Regions from separate parts of the Comamonas sp. NyZ500 genome, predicted to be linked through region 2. Evidence: predicted binding sites of a transcription regulator. Region 2 holds the regulator's gene; each other region holds the start of a gene.
The links. Region 2 encodes HrcA, which represses chaperone genes, less so after heat shock. Its sites were predicted from a motif close to TTAGCACTCNNNNNNNNNGAGTGCTAA; they were not measured.
Positions count from the first base shown of each region.

Region 1: rpoH (RNA polymerase sigma factor RpoH) is a predicted target of HrcA. The motif match lies at 792-818, and genes of this name have one in related genera.
Region 3: groES (co-chaperone GroES) is a predicted target of HrcA. The motif match lies at 4,246-4,272, and genes of this name have one in related genera.

Region 1 covers NZ_JAEIJE010000009.1:170,611-176,477, reverse strand. The annotation lists gene rpoH (RNA polymerase sigma factor RpoH) at 850-1,794, shown strand; gene JAO85_RS15370 (tripartite tricarboxylate transporter substrate binding protein) at 1,937-2,935, shown strand; gene JAO85_RS15365 (sterol desaturase family protein) at 3,184-3,927, shown strand; gene JAO85_RS15360 (fatty acid desaturase) at 3,928-4,860, shown strand; gene JAO85_RS15355 (iron-containing redox enzyme family protein) at 4,878-5,867, shown strand, end outside.
Region 2 covers NZ_JAEIJE010000004.1:23,791-29,657, forward strand. The annotation lists tRNA gene JAO85_RS07985 (tRNA-Ile) at 309-385, opposite strand; gene hrcA (heat-inducible transcriptional repressor HrcA) at 438-1,445, opposite strand; gene JAO85_RS07995 (NAD kinase) at 1,475-2,374, shown strand; gene recN (DNA repair protein RecN) at 2,377-4,134, shown strand; gene rapZ (RNase adapter RapZ) at 4,139-5,062, shown strand; gene JAO85_RS08010 (winged helix-turn-helix domain-containing protein) at 5,092-5,775, shown strand; gene creC (two-component system sensor histidine kinase CreC) at 5,781-5,867, shown strand, end outside.
Region 3 covers NZ_JAEIJE010000004.1:206,502-212,368, reverse strand. The annotation lists gene JAO85_RS08885 (porin) at 1-580, shown strand, start outside; gene JAO85_RS08880 (hypothetical protein) at 581-832, opposite strand; gene JAO85_RS08875 (porin) at 805-1,974, shown strand; gene groL (chaperonin GroEL) at 2,133-3,776, opposite strand; gene groES (co-chaperone GroES) at 3,871-4,161, opposite strand; gene JAO85_RS08860 (chemotaxis protein CheW) at 4,423-5,867, shown strand, end outside.

The sequences.
Region 1 (5,867 bases), on a different contig from region 2:
GACGCGAACGGGTACCTCAGGTTGGTGGCTCTGCCCATCAAGTCTGCCGTTCGGTGACAGACCGCTCACAGCCTAAAGCCGCCAACTGCAAAAAAGGGCTGGCCGACTGCCTCTAGCCGAAATGTGAGCCTGTCAGGGAGCGAGCGCGGTAGCCAATGTCGCTCATCTTCTCAGTCAATCAATGATCGAGGCTGTCGGCTCACTGATAGCGAGCATTTGCTACAGAAGAGCAATGTTGCCGGTACACGCATTGAACCGTAGCCGACATCTAGTCTGCGGCTACTACAGCTCAACGTGACTGAGATCTAGCTAGTTATGCGCGACAAGCGTCGTTGCAAACGCATGGGCAACTAACTTGTTCAACACCGGTTCTACGACTTGGTAGCCCTCAAAAAACCACCTAATCCTTAACGGCAAAAACTGCAGAATTCGAAAGGCGCAGCATGAGACGCGCATCGTGCGAGGCTGCATGGGTATCAGCTCCTGCCTGCTGGCAGCCTGGCACAGCCGAGTCTGCACAAAGGCCAACTAGGGGAGCACGGAATAACAGATTAACATGTTAATAAATTCCGGATTTTTTGAAGAATTCGCCTAAAAAATAATCAACCCCAGATGAGAGAAACTTGTGAAATTAATAATTTCACCAATCAAATCATATGGTTATGCAGTCGCTCTGGCTTCAAAGCAGTACAAAACTCAGTGAGAAAAGTACAAAACTCAAGAAGAATCGACAAATCGACACGAGCCGCCTGAACCGTCAAAAACCAACAAAAGCTGTGGGAACTTTGTCTTTAGCACTCTCTCTAACGGAGTGCTAATATGAAGATCATGGAAGAAAGGAAACCTGCAATGAAAACTGCCTCCGGCTCCATTGCTACTGCCTTGGCGCCCGCGAACCCCTGGGCGCTGGTACCTCCGCTGGGCAACCTGGATGCCTATATCTCGGCGGTCAATCGTATGCCAATGCTCACCCTTGAGGAAGAGCAGGACTACGCTCGCAAGCTCAAAGAACACAATGATCTGGACGCCGCCGGGCGTCTGGTGATGTCCCACCTGCGTCTGGTCGTCTCCATCTCGCGCCAGTACCTGGGCTATGGTCTGCCTCACGGCGACCTGATTCAGGAAGGCAATGTGGGCCTGATGAAGGCTGTCAAACGATTCGACCCCGATCAGGGCGTGCGTCTGGTCAGCTACGCCATGCACTGGATCAAGGCGGAAATCCACGAGTACATTCTGAAGAACTGGCGCATGGTCAAGGTCGCCACGACCAAGGCCCAACGCAAGCTGTTCTTCAATCTGCGCTCGATGAAGCATGACCTGAAGTCCGATGCTGCCATGGCGGACGAAGAGCTGGCCCTGCGCGAGACGCTGACCTCGAACGAAATTGACGCGGTTGCTGCCAAGCTCAACGTCAAGCGCGAGGAAGTCATCGAGATGGAAACCCGTCTGGCCGGCGGCGATGTGCTGCTGGATCCTTCTCCCAGCGACGACGGAGAGCAGGCCTTCGGCCCCATCGCCTACCTGGCTGATGCCAGCCACGAGCCTACCGCCATGCTTGAATCGCGTCAGCGCGATCATCTGGCGACCGATGGTCTGGTCATGGCCCTGGAGGGACTGGATGACCGCAGCCGCCGCATCGTTGAAGAGCGCTGGCTCAAGGTCAATGACGACGGCTCTGGCGGCATGACGCTGCATGAGCTGGCTGCCGAATACGGTGTGAGCGCCGAGCGCATTCGCCAAATTGAGGTAGCCGCCATGAAAAAGATGAAAAAAGCGCTGGCCGAGTTTGCGTAAACGCCAACTTGCGCTCCAAGCCTTTAAAAGGCTGAAATGCTGAACCTCAAACCCGGATAATTTCCGGGTTTTTTATTTTTCGGCATTGATGCATGTTCTCATGCACACCGATCGCCTATCAAGAATTCAAAAGAGACCTGCCATGCCTATTCGCACTTCGCACATCTTGAAGAACCTGTCCCGCCGCAGCCTGGTTGCGGCAGGAGTCGCCATGGTGGCGACAGCAATGGCTCCGGCCGTCCTGGCAGCCGACAACTGGCCCGACAAGCCCCTTCATCTGATCGTGGGCTTCCCCGCAGGCTCCTCGCCCGACCTGACAGCCCGCGCATTGGCCGAGCCATTGGAGAAGAAGCTGGGTCAGACCATCATCGTGGAAAACCGCGTGGGAGCCGGCGGCAATATCGCCGGCGAATATGTCGCCAAGGCTGATGGCTACACCTTCAGCGTGATGATCAACGGCAATATGACCATTGCCAAGATGCTCAACCCTGCCGTGCGCTATGACCCCATCAAGGACCTGCAGCCCGTGAGCCTGATCGGCGTGGCTCCGCTGGTACTGGTAGCCCCTGCGTCGGCCCCACAAGGCAAGGCCTTTATGGAAGCGGCCGCCAAGGCTGGCGACAAATGGAGCTATGGCTCGCCCGGTGTCGGTACCGTGGGCCATCTGGGCATGGAACTGCTCAAGAGCCGCTCGGCCATCAAGGCCGTGCACGTGCCCTATACCGGCTATCCTCAAGTGTTCAACGGCATTCAGGGCGGCGATTTGAAGCTGTCCATGCTCCCTCCGGCACTGGCCATGGCACAGATTCAGGCCGGCAAGCTGCACGGCATTGGCGTAACCTCTGCAGCACGCAGCCCGCTGGCTCCCGGCCTTCCCAGCCTCAAAGAGCTCGGCGTCAACAACTTTGATCTGGAAATCTGGAACGCCGTGGCTGCGCCCAGGTCCATGCCCAAGGCCCATGTGGACAAACTGGCGGCTGCCGTCAGCGAGATCGTGCGTACGCCCGAGATGCGCCAGAAGCTGTCCATGCAAGGCTGGCAAGCCGTGGGCAGCTCGCCCGAAGGCCTGAGCAACCGCATCCAGCAGGATGTGAAGGCGCTGGGCACCATCATTCGCGAGCAGGGCATCACGGCGCAGTAAACACGCCTCCTGAGCCGCTTTGCGGCTTCCCCCGAGGGGGAAGACAGCCTCGCCGCGCGGCGGCGCTTGCTCGCAGTCACGCAGATGACGTGCGCCAGTTTTCCTCCATCCCACACGCTGAAGCTACTCCGGGTATCAACGAGAGCTACTGCGGCGTCCTTTATCATGCGCCCGACAGGCATGGGTTTACGCTATGCCGTCGGGCGCATTGTTGTATCTGGGGCAGCGCCACCGCTTTTGGAGCCTTCATGGACGCTGGTACCTGGTTCACGCAGCTCAATGCCTGGCAAGTCATGGCATTGGGCCTGGTTTTTTTCGGGGGTATTTATCTTCTGGGCGGCCTGCTCATGGGCGCTCTGACGGCATCTCTTGCCCGTGCCGGTATTGGTAAGCCACTGGATATACGTCCGCTCAAGCCCGACCAGTTGCAACGTGAATGGCGCCAGTCCTTTCATTCCATACTGATCTTCGGCATAGGCATGATCGTCCCCTGGGGCTTGCTGCAACTGGGCTGGGCCCAGCTCTCGCCCACCGCCAGTGCTGGACGCATCGTTGTGGAGATCTTTGCGCTGCTGATCTGGAACGATGTGCACTTCTGGATCAACCACCGCCTGCTGCACACGCGCCGCCTGGTGCGCTATCACGGCGACCATCATCGCTCCGTGGTGACCACGCCCTGGTCCACCTACAGCTTTCACCCCATCGAGGCGCTGATGCTGGGCAACATCATCTTGCTGCCCATGCTGGTGCATGACTTCTACTTCTGGTCGCTGGCCTCGGTGCCGGTGCTGAGTCTGATCCTGAATCTGATCGGCCACTCCAACTACGATTTTTTCCCCTCAGTCTCAGATACCCATCCACTGGCCGCCAGCCGCCGTCACCATCTGCACCACGCGCGCCCGGCAGGCAACTATGGCTTTGCGCTGGCCTTCATGGACCAGCTCATGCGCACGCGGGTCGCAGACAACACCCCCAAAAGCTCCAGTCACTGAATGAGCAGGCACCCAGGTCAGCGCCGGTATCCAGTCCTGCGTCACTGGCGGGACTGGCAATCCGTCTTCTACATGATTCTGCTGCCGCTGCTCGTGTGGTGGCAGTGGAGGCATGGCTTCAGCTTCATTCTCTACAGCATCGAGCTGTTTCTGACATTGGGAGTCGGCGTGATTCATCACAACCACACCCATGTGCGCATGTGGTGGGGGCGCTGGACCAACCGCTTCACCGATTACTGGCTGACCCTGCTTCAAGGCCACCCCACCTTTGTGTTCTGGCCCGCCCATGTGGCCAATCACCATCGATTTCGCCATGGACCGCGCGATCTGGCGCGCACCTACCGGCCAGAATGGGGTGGCGATACCAACCATCTTTGGGGCTACCTGATTCACCCGGTGCAGGCGGCTCTTGTGCTGTACCCGCTGTTCTTTCGCTGGCTGAACAATCTGCACCGTCACTGGCCTGGCGCCTTTCGCTACTGCATGGGGCAATACACGCTGTGGCTGGGAAGCTGGAGCTTCTTTCTCTGGCTGGACTGGCAAAAGGCGTTGATCTTCATCATTCTTCCCCAGTTGCACGGCCTGCACTGGCTGCTGGCTACCAACTATCTGCAGCATGCCCACGCCGATGGCCGGCCGATGACCAGAGCGCAGCGCAATACTCCAGGTATCGAGCTGAACTACGCGCGCAACTTTGAAGGCCTGGTCAACCCCCTGCTTTTTAATATTGGCCTGCACACCGCGCACCATGAATGCCCGCATGCCCACTGGTCCGAACTGAGCGGGCTGCATGAGCGCATTTACCGCCAACGGGTCACACCTGCATTGAACGAAGGTGGCCTGCTGCCTTATATGGGACGCGTGTTTGTATTGGGTCTGGTCTGGCCCGCGGCAAGAACCCAGCCGCAGATGCCGCCCGACGCTGTGAAGTAAAAACCTGTTGAGGATCTATGCCTGTTGCCTATTCCAAGGTCTATCTGCAATCTGCCGGCATGTTTCTGCCTGGTGCCCCGGTGGACAACGCTGGCATGGATGCGTTTGTAGCACCGCTGAACCGCATCTCCGAGCGCATCAAGCGCCGCATCCTGGCCGAAAACGGCATCCAGACCCGCCACTACGCCATTGATGGCGAAGGCCAGACGGTGTTCAGCAACGCCCGCATGGCTGCCGGCGCCATCGAGGAGACCCTGGCCCTGGCCGGCAAAAAGCTCGGCGATGTCGGCTTTCTGTCCAGCGGTTCCTCGGGGGGGGACGCGCTGATGCCCGGCTTTGCCAGCATGATTCAGGGCGAAATGGCCGCCCCGCCCATGGAAACTCTTTCTGTGCATGGGGTCTGCGCCGCCAGTGTGGGGGCCATGCAAGCCGCAGCCATGGCCGTGGAGAGCGGCGCCCATGCGCTGGCCCTGTCGGTGGCCAGCGAAATGCCCTCGCGCCTTTTCAAGCGCTCGCGCTTTGCAGCCCAGGGCTATGACACCGATTTCGACGCCCACTTTCTGCGCTGGATGCTGTCCGACGGCGCGGGCGCCGTGTTGCTGGGCGGCCCCAAGGCCCTGCCCCAGGCCAACGGACTGCGCCTCAAGCTCAAGTGGACGCACCAGCGCAGCTTTGCCGGCGACTACCCCGTGTGCATGCAGTTGGGCATGACGGCCGATCGCGGCAAAAGCCATCTGGACTTCCCTGCCTGGAGCGATGCCGAGGCCGCAGGCGCTCTGGCACTGCGCCAGGACATTCGCCTGCTGCCGCATCTGTTCGATGTCTGCATTCACGAATATGCAGCCCTGGCCCACCAAGGCTGGGTGCCCGAGCGCGGCATAGACCACTTTCTCTGCCACTATTCGTCGGAGCGCTTCATCCCTGTGGTCGACGAGCTGCTGGGCAAGGCCCAGCTCAGCATTCCACGCGAGCGCTGGTGGAGCAATCTGGCATGGCGCGGCAACACG
Region 2 (5,867 bases):
TTTGTCCACCCATAACACATGCGCTGACCATTCGAAAGCGCATAGTAGTGTTTTTTATGCGCAGGCCCGGCAGAGTCAGCAGGAATTGAAGCTGTAACCAAGTTCGCCCCAATCAAGTCTCCATCGATGAGCACAAGCAAATTGTCTTTTGACCTAGCCATACCCCCTCCTAGGGAAGATGGTACCAAGAGGCAAAGCTGCAAGAAAACATGACCTCAAGCAAGACAGGAGGACGCGCTCCTGTTGACACTTCGTTGACAGCCCAAAAGAAAAACGGGCTACGATTTCTCGTAACCCGTTGAAATTATTGGTAGGGCGTGGCGGACTTGAACCGACGACCAAAGGATTATGAGTCCTCTGCTCTAACCAACTGAGCTAACGCCCCAACACTGACAACAGCCGTGGCTGCCACCAGAAAAACTTCGCCATTGTAGGGCCTAACGCTTGTGACTCAGAGCATTGCTCACCAGTTTGGATGTGATATCGACAATCTGGATCATCTTGTCGTAGTGCATGCGCGTGGGGCCGATCACCCCCAAGGTGCCAACCACCTTGCCGTCGAGCTCATAGGGAGCACTCACTACAGACAAATCTTCAAACGGCACGGTCTGGCTCTCGCCGCCGATGTAAATGCGTACGCCATCAGCCTGATTGGAGAAATCCAGCAACCTAAGGATTTGCGTTTTCTGCTCGAACAGGTCGAAAGCGCGGCGCAGATTGCCCATATCGCTGGAAAAATCGCTCACGGACAGCAGATTGCGCTCGCCGGCGATCACCACATCCTCGCGATCATGGTTACTCATGACCTCAGTGCCTACATTCACCGCTGCCTGCATGAGGCTGGCAACCTGGCCCCGCAATTGCTCCACCTCGGTCTGCAGCCGCGTGCGCACCTCCTCCATTGTCAAACCGGCGTAATGGTGATTGAGGAAATTCGAGGCTTCTATCAGTTGCGAGGACTCGTAATCCACATCCGTGAAGATCACGCGGTTTTGCACATCGCCTTCGGGCGAGACGATGATGACCAGAAAGCGCCGCTCCGACAGGCGCACGAACTCGATATGCTTGAAGACGGAGCTGCGACGCGGCACCATGACCACACCCACGAACTGGGAGAGGTTGGACAGCAGATTGGCCGCATTGGCAATTACCTTCTGCGGCTGTTCAGGCATCAGGCCGGGCGTTACAAGATCGCAGCGGTCCACAGTCAGCATGGTGTCGACAAACAGGCGGTATCCCCTGGCTGTCGGCACGCGGCCTGCCGATGTGTGAGGGCTGATGATCAGACCCATCTCTTCCAGGTCGGCCATCACATTGCGTATGGTGGCAGGCGACAATTCAAGCCCGGATGCACGTGAAAGAGTGCGCGAGCCGACTGGTTGACCGTCAGCGATGTAACGCTCGATCAGCGCTTTGAGCAATAACTTGGCACGTTCGTCGAGCATGATTTCATTTTAATGATGTAATTTCCCAGATGACATCCACGTTCCACCATATTGCCCTGATCGGCAAGTACCACACACCCGCAGCAGGCGTTCCGTCCGATGCAGCCAGCGAAGCGCTGCAACGGATTGCCGGTTACGTGCGCAGCCTGGGTTGTGAGGTGATTCTGGATACCCAGTCCGCCATCTATGCGGGCCTGCCCGATTACCCGAGCATGGACGTTGACGGTCTGGGCAGGCATTGCGACCTCGGCCTGGTGGTGGGCGGCGACGGCACCATGCTGGGCGTGTGCCGCCATCTGGCGCGCTATGGCACGCCGCTGGTCGGCATCAACCAGGGCCGCCTGGGGTTTGTCACCGATATCGCCCTGGATGAATTCGAAGCCTCCATCACGCCCATACTGCAGGGCGAGTACGAGGAAGACGAACGCACCCTGATGAATGCTCGCGTCATGCGCGACGGCCAGTGCGTGTTTGAAGCCCAGGCCATGAATGATGTGGTGGTCAACCGTGGCTCGACCTCGGGCATGGTGGAGCTGCGCATCGAGGTCGGCGGCAGCTTTGTCTCCAACCAGCGCGCGGACGGCTTGATCGTGGCCACCCCCACGGGCTCCACCGCCTACGCGCTCTCGGCCGGCGGCCCCATGCTGCACCCTTCGATTCCGGCCTGGGTGATGGTGCCCATCGCGCCGCACAACCTCTCCAACCGCCCCATCGTGCTCTCCGACGCTCAGGAAGTGACTATCGAGGTGGTGGGCGGCCGAGGCGACGCCAGCGCGAACTTCGACATGCAGTCACTGAAATCGCTGCAGCATGGCGACCGCATTCTGGTGACGCGCGCCGATCACAGCGTGCACTTTCTGCACCCCAAGGGCTGGAATTACTTCGACACCCTGCGCAAAAAACTGGGCTGGAACGAGGGAGGCGTCTGACCATGGCCTTGAAGCGCATCGTCCTGCGGGACTTTGTGATTGTCCAGTCACTCGATCTGGACTGGCAGACCGGCTTCACGGTGCTTACCGGCGAAACCGGGGCCGGCAAATCCATCATGCTCGACGCTCTGCAACTGGTGCTGGGCGCACGAGCCGATGCACAGGTAGTGCGCGAAGGCTGCCCTCAGGCCGATATTTGCGCAGAGTTCGATTGCCCGCCCCATCTTCATGAATGGCTGGAAGAGTCGGGTTTTGCGCAGGAGCAGGATTTGCTGCTGCGCCGCGTCATCGACAGTCTGGGCCGCAGCCGCGCCTGGATCAACGGCTCTCCCGCCACGGCCACGCAACTGCGCCATCTGGGCGATCAGCTGATCGACATTCACGGCCAGCATGCCTGGCAAAGCCTGACCCGCCCGGATGCAGCACGCGCCATGCTGGATACCTACGGAGGCATTGAAACGGCCCAGCTCAAATCGCTTTGGCTGGACTGGCGCCAGAACCATCAGGCACTGGAGCAGGCGCTATCGGCCCAGGACAATCTGCAACGCGAACGGGAGCGCCTGCAATGGCAGATTTCCGAGCTGGACAAGCTGTCGCCGCGCGCCGAAGAGTGGGATGAGCTCAATGCCCAGCACACACGCCTGTCACACGCGCAGACCTTGATGGACTCGGCCCAGTCCTGCCTGCAACTGCTGGAGGATGACGATTCGGGAGCAGCCACCCCATTGGGCAGGGCCCACCACCTGCTGCAGGACCAGGAGCATCTTGAGCCTGAGTTTCAGAGCATTGCCGACGTACTGGGCTCCTGTGTGGCCCAGTTGCACGATGCCCGTCACTCGCTGCAGGCCTATCTGCGCCGCGCCGATCTGGATCCCGAGCTGCTGGCCGATCTCGATGAACGCCTGTCGCTGTGGATGCAGCTGGCGCGCCGCTACAAGCGCACACCCGAGGACTTGCCCGCCCTGCTCGAAGGCTGGAAACAGGAGCTGCACCAGCTGGATGCTGCCGTCGATGTGGAGGGGCTGCGCGCCAAAGAGCAGGCTGCCCAGCTCAGATATCAGGCCGAGGCGCGCAAGATTTCGCAGCAGCGCAGCCTGGCTGCGCCGCGCCTGTCACGCGCCATCACCCAGTCCATGCAGAGTCTGGGCATGAAGGGCGGCCGTTTCGAAGTACAGCTGGAGCATGCCGATGCCGCCAGCCCTGCGGGCACGGACAGCATCACCTTTCTCGTGGCCGGCCATACCGGCGCCACGCCCAAACCCGTTGCCAAGGTGGCATCGGGCGGCGAGTTGTCGCGCATCTCGCTGGCCATTGCCGTGACCACCAGCGAGCTGGGCCAGGCCGGGACCCTGATCTTTGACGAGGTGGACTCCGGCGTGGGCGGAGCCGTGGCCGAAACCGTGGGCCGCCTCATGCACTCGCTCGGCGATTCACGCCAGGTGCTGGCCGTCACTCACCTGCCCCAGGTCGCTGCCTACGCAGACCAGCACTACCGGGTGACCAAGCGCCCCAAGTCCAACACCACCATCAGCAGCGTGGATCCGCTGACTGGCGAGGAGCGCGAGATGGAAATGGCCCGCATGCTGGGCGGCGAGCACCTGTCCGAAGCAACCATGGCCCATGCCAGAGAAATGCTGGCCATGGCAAGATTGCCTGCAAAGCAGGCCGCAAACAGCGCCCAGCGTCCATCGGGCACCCAGGCCCGAAGTGCCAAGGCCAGCACTACAGCACGCAAAAGCGGCAAAGTCAGAGGAGTTTGAAATCATGTCCATGGAGATTGTTCTGATCAGCGGCATGTCCGGATCGGGCAAATCCGTTGCGCTGCATGCGCTGGAGGATGCTGGCTACTACTGCGTCGACAACCTGCCCCCGGAACTGCTGCAGTCCTTTGTGGAGCTCAAGCTCAACCATCAGGACGAGAAAGTGGCCATTGCCATGGATGCACGCAGCGCCAAGGGCCTACCTCAGCTGCCTGATCAGCTGCATCGCCTCAAAAAGCAGGGGCTGATGCCACGCATGATTTTTCTCGATGCCGACAGCAGCACCCTGATCAGGCGCTTTTCGGAAACCCGCAGGCGCCACCCTCTGTCCCCCGGCTCCCTGACGAACGAGCGCCAGGCACTGGAGCTCGATATCGAAAAGGAACGCGAGCTGCTGGGCCTGCTGCGCGACCGCTCCATCGTCATCGACACCGGCGACCTCAAGTCGGCGCAGCTGCAAAGCTATATCAAGCAGATCATCGAAGCACCCACAGGGCAGATGACGCTGATGTTCCAGTCCTTTGGGTTCAAGCACAGCATGCCCACAGACTCTGACTATGTGTTTGATGTGCGCATGCTGCCCAATCCCTTCTACGACAAGGAACTGCGTGCCTTGACGGGCCTGGACAAGCCGGTTGCCGACTATCTGGGCGCCTTGCCCGAGGTGCAGCAGATGCAGCTGGATATACAGCAGTTCCTCGAACGCTGGCTGCCGCTGCTGGCCAGAGACCACCGCAGCTATGTCACCGTGGGCATAGGTTGCACGGGCGGGCAGCACCGCTCGGTCTTTCTCGTCGAAGCTCTCGCCAGGCACTTCGAGAAGCAGTGGCCCACCGTACGCCGCCACCGCTCACTGGATTTTCGCGACAAATTCATCCAGGTCTCTCAGCAGTTTCTGGCCCCGGACGCCATCCACCCGATCAGCTGACCCGCATGCTCAGCCCTCAGACGTCAGCCATGCAGGTGCTGCTGCTCGAAGACGACCCGGCCATTGCAAGAACGATTTGCTACGCTCTGGAACGCGAGGGCATTGCCGTCACCCACAGTCTGCTGATCGCCGATGCGCGTCAGCAATGGAGCAGGACAGGGTTTGATGTGCTGCTCATGGACGTAGGCCTGCCCGATGGCAACGGCCTGGACTGGTGTCGCGAGCTGCGCTCTGCCGGCTCCATTGTTCCGGTGCTGGTGCTCAGCGCCAGAGGCGAGGAGATGGACAAGGTTCTGGGCCTGGAGCTGGGCGCAGACGACTATCTGACCAAGCCCTTCAGCCCGCGCGAACTGCTGGCGCGCACCCGCGCCCTGCTGCGCCGCTCCAGGCAATTTCAGCCTGCAGCACTCGCCCAGCCTGCAAGAGCACTTCAAATAGATGAGCAAGGGCAGCGTGCCCTGATCCACAGCAAGGCGCTGGATCTGACAAGGCGCGAATATCAGCTGCTGCAGAGTCTGGTCAACGCGGCAGGCCGCATCCTGAGCCGTGACGCCTTGCTGGAGCAAATCTGGGGGCTGGACAGCGAGAGCACGGACCGCACGGTGGATACCCATATCAAGACCCTGCGCGCCAAACTGCGCGAGCGTTTGCCCGATCAGGAGCTCATCGTCACCCACCGCGGTCTGGGCTATAGCCTGAACCAGCCCGGATAGCCGGTATGCGTCTGGGCCTGCGTCTCTTCTTCGCCTTCTTCCTGATCAACGGCCTGGCCGCCTTTTTCGTACTGCGCGTCTTCATGGTGGAG
Region 3 (5,867 bases), 180 kb from region 2:
GGACTACGCTTTTGGTGAAGTGGCTGGTGACGGCCAGCGCGGTCGCTACTTCGGTGGTTTTGTGTCTTACAACAACGGCCCTCTGGCTGTGACTCTGGGTGCTGACCGCAAGAACAATCCTGTCAGCGGTACAGGTGTTGATGCTGGTTACAACGGCTCCAATGCCAACTTCGTTGATGGCAACAAGCTGGACACTATCGGCCTGGGCGCTTCCTATGACTTCGGCGTGGCCAAGGTCAACGGCCTGTTCCTGCAAGCCAAGGAAAAGGGCGCTGCTGTGAACACCAAGCTGAACAGCTACGCTCTGGGTGTGTCCGCTCCCGTCGGTGGCGTGGGCGAAGTCAAGGCTCAATACGCTCTGTACGATCTGAAGAACGCAGCTGCTGGTAACGGCAAGGCTCACCAGCTGAGCCTGGGCTATGTGCACAACCTGTCCAAGCGTACAGCTCTGTACGGCACATACTCCTTCCTGAAGAACAAGGACAACGCTCAGTTCACCCTGGGTGGCGTTCCTTCCTACGCAGTTGGCGTTGGCAAGGCTAGCAACGGCGTGCAAGTTGGTATCCGCCACGCTTTCTAATCAATTGCTGGCATAAGCCAGTAATTGCTTAAAAGCCAAAAGGCCTGTCGAAAGACAGGCCTTTTTTATTTCTGGGGTTAAACCTGAAAGGGTGTTTGCTGAGAGGTTTGTCCCCAGAGGGAAAGGCCTGTGTTGCGCTTGTGCCAAAGCTCTCGTTGCTGGAGAAAGCATTTCTAGAATGAAATTTCCACCAACTGTTAGTGAATTAAGAGAGAGGCAACACAATGACATCTTCATTTGTGAAAAAAACATTGGCTTTGGCTGTGCTGGGTTCTCTGGGAACAATGGCTTATGCACAAAGCAGCGTGCAACTGTATGGCATTGTGGATGCAGCGATTCGTCACACGACTAATGAGGGGCCAAATAAAAGCGGTCTGACCAAAATGATCGGTGGTGGCATGTCGGAGAGCCGCTGGGGGATCAATATCAAGGAAGATTTGGGTGGTGGCCTGTCGGCTATTGCCAACCTGGAAAATCGTTTCTGGACGGATTCGGGCACGCCCAGCACCGCTCAGCCTTACTTTGCGCAGTCCTGGGTGGGCTTGCGCAGCACCAGTTTTGGTCAGGTGACCATGGGGCGCCAATACAACGTGCTGTTTGATCTGGTGACCTCTACCTATGCATCGTTCCCATATTCGCCTTATATGGATGCCTACAAGCCTGAAATCGGCATGTCTCTGGGCGCGCGTGCAAACAATATGCTGAAGTACGTTGCCGAGTTCGGGCCGGTTCGTGCGGGGTTGCAGTATTCTTTTGACGAAGGAAATACCTTTGCCAAGAAGGGCGGCAGTATTGATATGACGCCAGGTGGTCTGGCATTGAAGACCGCAGGTGGCTATCTGCGCTATTCTGCCGACGGCATTTCCGTGGGCGGTGCTTTCCAGCGCTCCACCTTGCCGGCCGGCACCGATGTGGATGCCTGGACATTGGGCGGCTCCTATCGCACCGGGCCTCTGTATCTGATGGCTGGTTACGGCCAGAACAAGGTCAAGGATAGTCTCGGTGCTGCGGGGGCTGGTGCCATTTTTGACGCCGCCCTGCTCAATGCATATTGGACAGGCTCTTCCAATGGTGGCTTTATCGCGGGTAATGCGCCCGGAAATTTTGCCAACAAGCGTGAGATGTTCAAGGTCGGTTTTGGCTACCAGGTCACGCCGCAGCTCAATGCAGGTCTGCATTACTACCATGCCAAGCAATCGGGATCGGCGACTGGCGCCTTCAATGGCAAGGCAGACTTTATCGTTGCCGTGGCTGACTATGCCTTCTCCAAGCGCACGGACGCCTATTTCGCGGTGGATCACACCAAGACCAAGGGCGGTGCGGGTGTGATGCTCGATTCCAATGGTGCGAAAAAGCGTACCGGTATCACCATCGGTCTGCGTCATCGTTTCTAAGGCGAATCTCTGGATACAAAAGCCAGCCCGATATCGGCTGGCTTTTTTATGCTCGGAGCAGCTCGTGAAGCTCGGCGCAAAAGAAAAAGGCCGCAAATGCGGCCTTTTTGTTGTGGGCAAACCAGGTGGAGCAAACCACCCGGTCAGCAGCAGAGCAATTACATGCCCATGCCGCCCATGCCGCCCATGCCGCCCATGTCGGGCATGGCAGGAGCTGCGTCAGCCTTGGGGGCTTCGGCGATCATGCACTCGGTGGTCAGCAGCAGGGAAGCCACGGAAGCAGCGTTCTGCAGAGCAGTGCGAGTCACCTTGGTGGGATCCAGGATACCCATTTCCAGCATGTCGCCGTAGGTGTCGTTGGCAGCGTTGAAGCCGTAGTTGCCGGAGCCGTTCAGCACGGCGTTCACGACCACCGAGGGTTCGCCACCGGCGTTGGCCACGATTTCGCGCAGAGGTGCTTCAATGGCCTTCAGAACCAGCTTGATGCCGGCGTCTTGTTCGGCATTGCCGGTAGCCAGGGCGCCAACGGCTTGCTTGGCGCGCAGCAGGGCCACGCCACCGCCGGCCACGATGCCTTCTTCCACAGCAGCGCGGGTAGCGTGCAGGGCGTCTTCAACGCGGGCCTTCTTTTCCTTCATTTCGACTTCGGTGGCAGCGCCAACCTTGATCACGGCAACACCGCCGGCCAGCTTGGCCACGCGCTCTTGCAGCTTTTCACGGTCGTAGTCGGAAGTGGCTTCTTCGATCTGGATGCGGATTTGCTTGACGCGGGCTTCGATTTCGTCAGCAGCGCCGGCACCGTCGATGATGGTGGTGTTTTCCTTGCCGATTTCGACGCGAGCAGCCTGGCCCAGATCTTCCAGGGTCACCTTGTCCAGCGACAGGCCCACTTCTTCAGCGATGACCTTGCCGCCAGTCAGGATGGCGATGTCTTCCAGCATGGCCTTGCGACGGTCGCCGAAGCCGGGAGCCTTCACAGCCACAACCTTCAGGATGCCGCGGATGGTGTTCACCACCAGAGTCGCCAGGGCTTCGCCTTCGACGTCTTCGGCAATGATCAGCAGGGGACGGCCGGCCTTGGCCACAGCTTCCAGCGTGGGGAGCAGGTCGCGGATATTGCTGATCTTCTTGTCGAACAGCAGCACGAAGGGGTTGTCCAGAATCGCGGCTTGCTTTTCGGGGTTGTTGATGAAGTAGGGCGACAGGTAGCCGCGGTCGAATTGCATGCCTTCGACGACATCCAGTTCGTTGGCCAGGCTCTTGCCTTCTTCAACGGTGATCACGCCTTCCTTGCCGACCTTGTCCATGGCTTGAGCGATGATTTCGCCCACGTCGGAGTCGGAGTTGGCGGAGATCGTGCCCACTTGAGCGATTTCCTTGGAAGTGGTGGTGGCCTTGGATTGCTTCTTCAGCTCTTCCACCAGGGCGGCGACAGCCTTGTCGATGCCGCGCTTCAGGTCCATGGGGTTCAGGCCGGCGGCCACGTACTTGGAGCCTTCGCGCACGATGGCTTGGGCCAGTACGGTAGCGGTGGTCGTGCCGTCACCAGCGATGTCGTTGGTCTTGGAGGCCACTTCCTTCACGAGCTGGGCGCCCATGTTCTGCAGCTTGTCCTTGAGTTCGATTTCCTTGGCCACGGACACGCCGTCCTTGGTCACGGTGGGGGCGCCGAAGGAGCGCTCCAGAACCACGTTGCGACCCTTGGGGCCCAGGGTAACCTTGACTGCGTTAGCCAGGATGTTCACGCCTTCAACCATGCGTGCACGTGCTTCACCGCCGAAAACTACGTCTTTTGCTGCCATTTTTTGGCTCCTAAAGAATGAGGTTCAATTGGGCTGCCAGCGCTTGTCAATCAGTCGCCGACAGCCATGAAGAGGAGAATGTGTTCGGGAAGGATTACTTCTCGACGACTGCGAACAGGTCGTCTTCCTTCATCACCAGCAGCTCGTCGCCGTGGATCTTCACGGTTTGGCCAGAGTACTTGCCGAACAGAACGCGGTCGCCGACCTTCACGTTCAGAGCGATCAGCTCGCCCTTGTCATTGCGCTTGCCGGGACCCACAGCCAGCACTTCGCCCTGGTCAGGCTTCTCGGTGGCAGCATCAGGGAGCACGATGCCCGAGGCTGTCTTGGTTTCGTTTTCGAGGCGCTTGACGATCACGCGATCGTGCAGGGGACGCAGGTTCATACCAACTCCTAAATACATCAACAAAGTTGAAACAAGACTTGCCAGCCATCCTGGCCGACATTCGGAATATCTAGGGTCAAGCTGTTAGCACTCAACCCCATCGAGTGCTAATAATAAGGCAAATTCCTGAGCTTTCAAGACCTCTCCCCCGTCGGTCGCAGGACAAATCAGCGAGGAAACAGGGTTTGTTCTTAGTCATGTGTAACGTGTTTTTACAAATAGGCCTGGCTTTTGCTCTGCCAAAACATGCCTCCAGAAACCATGACTGCCCCGGCGCAGCGCGCCCAAGACCTGTTGCAGACAGATGTCTTCATTCCCCATATGCGCCAGGTCGGGCGCTGCGAGAGTTCGCTCAGGGAGCTGAATCTGATGTGGCGGCTCATAGAGTCCTCCGCCAAGATGAACTGCCCACAGGAAGCGCAGGCCTTGCTGCCCATGATGGCCGCCACGCGCGGCGGCTTCGAGCGTCTGGAGCAGGACCTGGTGCAGTCCATGGTGATGCAGGCTGTGACGGGGGTGACGGCGGGGCTGGCCAGTCAGGCACAGCATCTGATCGATACCCTGGTGCGTAATCTCTACGAGCGCACGGCCGACGTGGGGTTTCTGGCGACCGACGCCATGCTGTGCCAGTTCATGGCCGCAGCGGATGGCGATGAGGCGGCCATCACCCAGCGTCTGCGTGCCTACCGCAGCAAGTACACGGTCTACGCGGACATTCTGCTGCTGGATGCCGAAGGCCAGGTGCGAGCGAGTGCGCGCGAGAGGAGTCAGGCCACAGATCAGCCATGCCGGGATGCATTGATTGCCCGCGCTCTGCAAAGCCAGGGCTTTGTGCAGAGTTTCGGCGCCACCGACCTGCTGTCGGGGCACGGCAGCGCGCTGATCTATGCGCATCGCATGCTGCACGCCGGCAACCGCCAGCCTATTGGCGTGCTGTGCCTGTGTTTTGACTTTGATGGCGAGATGCAAGGCATCTGGAGCGGCCGAGACCGGACAGACGGTAGCGGTGCGCCCGAAGCTCAGACCAGCATCGCCCTGTTGCTCGATGATCAGGGACTGGTGCTGGCCAGCAGCGATCCGCACTGGATTGGTGTGGGGGCGAAGCTGCAGGCTCACCGTGATGGTGCGGATCCACTGTATGTACACTGCGGGCGCACCTATCTGGTGCAATCGGCGGCATCGGGAGGCTATCAAGGCTATATGGGCCCCCAGGGCTGGCGGGCGCAGATCATGACGCCGCTGGAGCTGGCCTTCGGTCTTCAGTCGCAAGCGGGTCTGGGTGGGCTGGACGCGGCCGTGGCCCAGGGCCTGCTGGCGCATGCACGTCGCTTCTGTCCACCTCTGCACGCCATACGCAGCGCAGCGGACACCATACGCCGTGTGGTCTGGAACGGCCGCGTCATGACGGCAGGCAAGCAGATGGACAACACGCGGCTGCAGGCCGTGCTGGAGCAGATTGGCGAGACCGGGGCAAGGACCAACGAGGTCTTCTCCCAGTCCATTGATGCGCTCTACGGCACGGTGCTCAATACCGCACTGAGAGACAACAGCCTGTTGACCAGTCTGCTGGTGGATCTGCTCGATCGCAATCTCTACGAGCGTGCCAACGACTGCCGCTGGTGGGCCTTGACGCCGCAGCTGTCCGAATTGCTCGAGGACCAGGCCCTGGGCGAGACGGCTCCAGATCAGGTGAGCGAGGCCTGTGC